Linked DNA regions of Halioglobus japonicus. Each later gene encodes a partner of the first gene's protein in a complex. Links are inferred from orthologs where the notes say so. Each region holds a gene or a part of one and is shown in the gene's direction. Other genes may lie near its edges.

Region 1 (4,037 bases):
ACAGTTCGTTCTCTTCCACCTGGCGCACATAGCGGTGGTCTTTCATCAACTGCAGCACGGAAGCGTTGACCATGGATTTACCATAGATGTAACACTTCACGTTCTTTTCACGGGAAAGGGTCCCCACCAGGGGGATCATGCCCTCGGCCAGGGCCTCGCGCTCCTTCCAATCAGAGAAGTAATCGTCCGGGCGCTCTCGTTTGCGGTCTGTCACGGTGTGTTGTCCTGCGGTGTTGTGTGTGTCGGGGGCGCGTATTATCCAGCCTAGCACGCCCTGATTCAACCGACCCGTCACGGACATATTCACGGACCGGGGTCTGGCACGATACAATGCGCGCCCGCAAGCACGAGCCAAGTCTGCACACATGTTTACATCCCTGGTCGCCAACACGCCCTGGCCAGAAAAGCCGGGCTCCCGCACCGCAATGGGCCCCTTCTACGGCGGCGCCGACGCCCGCTGTATTGCCGAACTCGCCAGCCCCGAGCGCCTGACTGTGGTGATCACGGCCGATACCAGCTCGGCCATCGCCCTGGAGCGGGAACTGCCCTTCTATCTGGATCGCGAGCTCGACATTCTGGCCTTCCCCGACTGGGAAACCCTGCCCTACGACAACTTCTCGCCCCACCAGGACATTATTTCCGAGCGTCTGCACACCCTGCATACCCTGCCACGCACCCGGTGCGGCATTCTGATTGTGCCAGTGCCAACCCTCATGCACCGACTGCCGCCGACTCACTATGTGGCGGGCTCAAGCCTGGTGCTGGAAGCCAATCAGCAGATCGATATCGATAGTTTCCGGCGCGATCTCGAGCGCAACGGTTATCGCAACGTCGACACCGTGTTCGAGCACGGTGAATTTGCCCTGCGCGGCTCGTTGTTCGACATATATCCGATGGGCAGCCCCCTGCCCTATCGCATCGATCTGCTTGATGACGAGGTCGATACGCTGCGCACCTTTGATCCTGAGACCCAGCGCACGGTGGAAAAGGTTGAGGCCATTAACCTGCTGCCGGCCCGGGAGTACCCGCTGGATACCCGCGGTATCGGCCGCTTCCAGATGAACTGGTATGACGCTTTCGATGTCGACCACGACGCCTGTCCAACCTATGTAGAGGTCAGCGCGGGTCGCAGCCCCGGCGGCTGTGAATACTATCTGCCGCTGTTCTTTGACGAGTGCGCCACCCTGTTCGACTACCTTCCGGAAGATGCCGCGCTGGTAACCATCGGCGACCACAATGGCGCCGCCAACCACTTCTGGCAGGAAGTGGGCACCCGATTTGAAGAGTACGGCATCGATCCACGGCGGCCACTGCTGCCGCCGGACCGGGGCTTTGTGCCAGTGGATGAATTCTACGGAGGCCTGAAGGGATTCCCTGTTCTCGAGCTGCGGCACAACCCTGACGCGCCGGTCCATGCTGACAGCGGCGTGCTCCCCCCGCCAGACCTATCCACCGATCAGACCGTTGTATCCGCGGCCCAGAACCTGGCCAAGTTCGTGGAGACCCACGCCGGGCCGGTGTTGCTCTGTGCAGAATCCGCCGGGCGCAGGGAGATCCTGCTGCAATCACTGAAGGAACTCGGTCTGAAGCCGCCGGAAGTGCTTAACTGGCATGACTTTGTCACTTCCGGCCATGCATTTGCGATTGCGACCGCGCCGCTGGATCGCGGCCTGTACCAGGGGCCGGACGAACCCACCCTGGTCAGCGAATCCCAGCTGTTTGGCAACCGGGTGGCCCAGCGCCGGCGTCGCAAGGCAACCTCAGACGCTGCAGCCGCCAATGCTTTCCGCGACATTAACGAGCTGCGCGAAGGCGTGCCGGTGGTGCACCTGGAGCACGGTGTGGGCCGCTATGTGGGCCTGCAAACCCTGGACGTGGATGGGCAACAGGCAGAATTCCTTACCCTGGAGTACAACAAGGGTTCCAAGCTCTATGTGCCCGTGGCATCGCTGCACCTGATAAGTCGCTATTCCGGGGCCGACCCGGATGCCGCGCCGCTGCACACCCTCGGCTCCGAGCAGTGGGACAAGGCCCGCCGCAAGGCCAGTGAAAAGGCCAACGACATCGCCGCGCAGCTGCTCGAGGTGTACGCCCGCCGCGAAGCGCGTAAGGGCTACGAGTTTGAATGCGATCCTATCGCCTACGATAAATTCGCCGCGGCGTTCCCCTTCGAGGAAACCCCCGACCAGGAACAGGCTATCAAGGCCGTGGTGGAAGACATGTGCAGTCCGCGGGTCATGGACCGGCTGGTGTGTGGCGACGTGGGCTTTGGCAAGACCGAAGTGGCCATGCGCGCTGCCTTTATCGCCACCCAGAGCAAAAAGCAGGTGGCCGTGCTGGTGCCGACCACTCTGCTCGCGCAACAGCACTACCAGTCATTCTGCGATCGTTTCGCCGACTGGCCGGTTAATATCGAGGTGGTTTCGCGCTTCAAGACGGCGGCGGATATCAAGGCCGTCAGCGAACGTATTGCCGCAGGCAACACGGATATTCTGGTGGGCACCCATAAGTTGCTTCAGTCAGATTTCAAATTCTCCGACCTGGGCCTGCTCATCATCGATGAAGAACATCGTTTCGGCGTGAAGCAAAAGGAAACGATCAAAGCGCTGCGCTCGGAAGTCGACATTCTCACGCTGACAGCGACCCCGATTCCGCGCACGCTGAATATGGCCCTGGGCGGCATGCGCGACCTGTCGATTATCGCCACCCCGCCCGCGCGGCGCCTGTCGATCAAAACCTTTATTCGCGAGCACAACATCGCCCTGATCAAAGAGGCCGTGTTGCGTGAAACCCTGCGCGGCGGGCAGGTGTACTACCTGCACAACGAGGTCAAATCGATCGAGGAAAGTGCCCGCAAACTGCGCGAGTTGCTGCCGGAGCTGAACATCGGTGTGGCCCACGGGCAAATGCGCGAGACTGAACTGGAACAAGTGATGTCCGCGTTCTACCACCAGCGCCACCACATTCTGCTGTGCACCACGATTATCGAAACCGGCATCGATATTCCCAACGCCAACACAATTATTATCGAGCGGGCGGACAAATTCGGGCTGGCGCAGTTACATCAGCTGCGCGGCCGCGTCGGCCGCTCCCACCACCAGGCGTACGCCTACCTGCTCACCCCGCCGCGCTCGGCGATTACCTCCGATGCCGGCAAGCGCCTGGAGGCGATTGAGGCTGCCGGCGATCTCGGCGCAGGCTACCTGCTGGCGACGCACGACCTGGAAATTCGCGGCGCCGGCGAACTGCTCGGCGATGAGCAAAGTGGCCAGATCCACAGCGTTGGCTTCGCCTTGTACATGGACATGTTGGAAAGGGCTGTGGCCGCACTTAAGCGGGGTGACATTCCCGATGTGGACGCGCCCCTCGACGCCGGCACCGAGGTCAATCTGCATATGCCGGCCCTGATTCCCGAGGACTACCTACCGGACATCAATACGCGTCTGGTACTGTACAAGCGCATTGCCGCCGCCGCAGACGAAGACCAGCTGCGCGAGCTGCAGGTAGAGATGATCGATCGCTTCGGTCTGTTGCCCGAGCAGGTCGGCAACCTTTTCCAGACCTCGCGACTGCGGCTCAAGGCACAGAAACTCGGCATTCGCGCCATTGAAGCGGGCCCCGGTGGTGGTAGTATCGACTTCAAGGAAAGCACCCGGGTTGATCCGCTGGCACTGGTTAAGCTAGTACAGTCGGACCCACGGGCTTACAAACTGGCCGGAGCCACACGATTGCGGTTTGATCGCGAGCTACCGGATAACCTGCAGCGCCAGGAGTTTATCGAGGGGCTGCTGCAGACATTTACCACCGACGCCAAGGACACTGCCGCTTGATGCCGCTTGCTCGCCACCTGCTCTACCCTACAGCCCTCTCCCTCTGCCTGCTCAGCGCTGCAGCGCAGGCTAACGAACGCTGGTATCAGGTAGAGCTCATGGTGTTTGCCAATGAGACGGGCAGCGCCAGCGAACAGTGGGAACCACTGCCCCAGTTGAACTACCCGAGCAGCAGTCGTTTCCTCGTTTATCCCGCCCAGGTCGAAG
Region 2 (3,436 bases), 1.1 Mb from region 1 along the record:
GATCTGCAACAGCGCCTGACTCAAGCCATATATACCCAGTGCCAGGCCAATGGCAGTGGGCGACACTCCCTCCAACCCCTCGGCATAGAGCGCAAGCAGTGGCAGGACCATAAAGAGGCCGAGCATACGGAAACTGTAAAGCAGCGCCAGGGAGCTGACGGTGCGCCGCTCCTGTTGGCTCATGGGGTGTTCAGTGATCATGGGTTAGTGGCCAAAATACAGAGCTCAATAATAACAGTTCCCAACTACTCTTTGCATGCCCAGTACCGGTAGCAGTACACTGATCCGTTTCGGTTTCACAGCGGTATCAAGGCCCAGACATGGACACTATTCACGTTCGCGGCGCACGCACGCACAACCTCAAGAACATTGACCTGGACATCCCCCGCGACAAGCTGGTGGTGATTACGGGTCTGTCCGGCTCGGGCAAGTCATCACTGGCCTTCGATACTCTGTACGCGGAAGGGCAGCGACGTTACGTGGAAAGCCTGTCCACCTATGCCAGGCAGTTCCTGTCAATGATGGAAAAGCCCGATATGGACCACATCGAAGGCCTGTCGCCAGCGATTTCGATCGAGCAGAAGTCGACCTCGCACAACCCAAGGTCCACCGTGGGCACCATCACCGAGATCTATGATTACCTGCGTCTGCTGTTTGCACGGGTGGGAGAGCCCCGCTGCCCTGAGCACGGGCTCAGCCTGCAGGCGCAGACGGTGAGCCAAATGGTGGACAGCGTGCTGGCACTGCCAGAGGGCAGTAAACTGATGCTGCTGGCGCCCGTTGTCCGCGACCGCAAGGGTGAGCATCTGCACGTTTTTGAAGAACTTCGCGCATCGGGCTTTGTGCGCGCGCGCATCGACGGCATCGTCACCGACCTGGACGACGTGCCAGAGCTGGAGAAGAATAAGAAGCACCGCATTGAGGTGGTGGTAGACCGATTCAAGGTCCGCGCTGACCTAGGCCTGCGCCTGGCCGAGTCCTTCGAGACCGCACTCGGCCTCACTGACGGCCTGGCCTCCGTCTCGTGGATGGACGGCGAAGGCGACGATATCGCCTTTTCGGCTCGCTTTGCCTGCCCCACCTGTGGCCATAGCATCGACGAGTTGGAACCACGCCTGTTCTCATTCAACAACCCAGCAGGGGCCTGCCCGAGCTGTGACGGCCTGGGTGTCAAACAGTACTTCGACCCCGAGCGTATTGTCCTGCACCCCGAGGCGAGCCTCGCCGAGGGCGCAATTCGCGGCTGGGACCGGCGTAACGTCTACTACTTCCACATGCTCACGTCGCTGGCTGAGCACTACGGATTTGACATCGATGCGCCATTTGAATCACTGAGCAAGAAACATCGCCAGGTAATCCTGCACGGGTCGGGCAAGACTGAGATCGCCTTCGCTTATGTGAACGATCGCGGCGACGTGTTCAAGCGCACCCATCCCTTCGAGGGCATTATCCCCAACATGGAGCGGCGCTATCGCGACACCGATTCGAACTCTGTGCGCGAGGACCTGGCCAAGTTCCTGACCACAGCCCCCTGCCCCGACTGTGGCGGCACGCGCCTACGCGAGGATGCCCGCCACGTATTCGTGGATGAGCGAAATTTGCCGGCCATTACCGATATGTCTGTGGGTGAAGCTGAGGACTACTTCAATGCACTGGAACTGGAGGGTCGCGAAGGCGAAATTGCCGACAAGATTCTAAAGGAGTTACGCGCCCGATATCGCTTCCTGGTCGACGTAGGCCTCAACTACCTGACCCTGAACCGTAGCGCAGAGACGCTGTCAGGCGGCGAAGCCCAGCGTATCCGTCTGGCGTCACAGATTGGCGCCGGGCTTGTCGGCGTCATGTATATCCTCGACGAACCCTCTATTGGCCTACACCAGCGCGACAACGAACGCCTGCTCAACACCCTGACGCACCTGCGTGACCTCGGCAACACCGTGCTGGTGGTCGAGCACGATGAGGACGCGATTCGCACCGCCGACCACATTATCGATATTGGCCCCGGCGCCGGTGTGCACGGTGGGCAGGTAGTCGCGGAAGGCCCGATGAAAGCCATTGTGGCCAATAAAGCGTCCCTCACCGGTGACTACCTCTCCGGGCGACGCAAAATTGAGGTACCGAAAAAGCGGACCGAAGCAGACCCGAAGAAACAACTGGTCCTGTCCGGTGCGCGCGGCAACAACCTGCAGGACGTCACTCTGGAGGTGCCGGTGGGATTGCTCACCTGTGTCACCGGCGTCTCAGGTTCAGGGAAATCCACGCTGATTAACAGCACGCTCTACCCACTGGCGGCCACCGAGCTCAACGGCGCCACGACCCTTACCCCGGCGGCCTACAACAGTATCGAGGGCATGGACCATATCGATAAATGTATCGACATCGACCAGAGCCCGATCGGCCGCACACCGCGCTCCAACCCGGCCACGTATACCGGCATTTTCACGCCCGTGCGCGAGCTGTTCGCCGGCACCCAGGAAGCGCGCTCACGCGGCTACAAGCCGGGACGTTTCAGTTTCAACGTGAAAGGTGGACGCTGCGAGGCCTGTCAGGGCGACGGCGTGACCAAGGTGGAGATGCACTTCCTGCCGGACATCTATGTACCCTGCGACGTGTGCAAGGGGAAACGCTACAACCGTGAGACCCTGGAAATCCGCTACAAGGGCAAGAACATCAACGAAGTGCTCGAGATGACCGTGGAAGACGCGCTGGAGTTTTTTGAAGCCGTGCCCGCCATCAACCGCAAGCTACAGACACTAATGGATGTTGGCCTGTCCTATATTCGCCTGGGCCAGGCGGCGACCACGCTTTCCGGCGGTGAAGCCCAGCGAGTCAAGCTATCCCGCGAGCTCTCCAAGCGCGACACAGGCAAAACCCTGTATATTCTTGATGAACCCACTACCGGCCTGCACTTCGAGGACATCAAGCAATTGCTGGAGGTGCTTCACCGCCTGCGTGACCACGGCAACACCATGGTCATCATTGAACACAACCTTGACGTGATTAAAACCGCCGACTGGATTATCGACCTCGGCCCCGAGGGTGGCTCCGGCGGCGGCCAGATTATCGCCACTGGTACGCCCGAAGAGGTCGCCAAGACCAAGGGCTCCTTCACCGGCCAGTTCCTCGCCCCCATGCTCAAACCCAAACGGGGCAAAAAGGCCGCCTGAAGCCATGAAAATCTTGGTCGTCGACGACGAGCCCCTGGCGCGCGAGCGGTTACTGAGACTGGTGGCGCGCCTACGCCCCGACGCAGACTGCCTGGAGGCCAGTGACGGGGAGGCCGCACTGCAACTGGCCAGGCAACACCTGCCCGAACTGATTTTGCTCGACATTCGCATGCCCGGACTGGGCGGTATCGAGGTTGCTGCGGCACTGGCAGAACTGGAAGCCCCGCCAGCTATCGTGTTCTGCACCGCCTACGACGAATACGCACTAC

Evidence for each region. Proteins that work in one complex are often made in the same cells at the same time.
Region 2: the proteins of mfd (region 1) and uvrA are in contact, whole or in part, in a crystal structure (PDB 4DFC), measured with the Escherichia coli proteins. The link is inferred for Halioglobus japonicus from one-to-one orthologs.

The regions. Positions count from the first base shown.
Region 1 is NZ_CP019450.1:2,405,360-2,409,396, reverse strand. The notes cover bases 63-4,030. They hold mfd (transcription-repair coupling factor), read left to right. Parts: upstream 63-365; coding sequence 366-3,830; downstream 3,831-4,030. Other genes in these bases: BST95_RS11370 (CsiV family protein), read left to right, coding at 3,830-4,030; BST95_RS11380 (glyceraldehyde-3-phosphate dehydrogenase), read right to left, coding at 63-214. Outside these bases: more of BST95_RS11380, read right to left, coding at 1-62; more of BST95_RS11370, read left to right, coding at 4,031-4,037. UniProt on the Escherichia coli protein: Couples transcription and DNA repair by recognizing RNA polymerase (RNAP) stalled at DNA lesions. Mediates ATP-dependent release of RNAP and its truncated transcript from the DNA, and recruitment of nucleotide excision repair machinery to the damaged site.
Region 2 is NZ_CP019450.1:1,343,297-1,346,732, reverse strand. What follows is about bases 1-3,367. They hold uvrA (excinuclease ABC subunit UvrA), read left to right. Parts: upstream 1-320; coding sequence 321-3,167; downstream 3,168-3,367. Other genes in these bases: BST95_RS06420 (LytR/AlgR family response regulator transcription factor), read left to right, coding at 3,172-3,367; BST95_RS06430 (MFS transporter), read right to left, coding at 1-201. In the rest of the region: more of BST95_RS06420, read left to right, coding at 3,368-3,436. UniProt on the Escherichia coli protein: The UvrABC repair system catalyzes the recognition and processing of DNA lesions. UvrA is an ATPase and a DNA-binding protein. A damage recognition complex composed of 2 UvrA and 2 UvrB subunits scans DNA for abnormalities.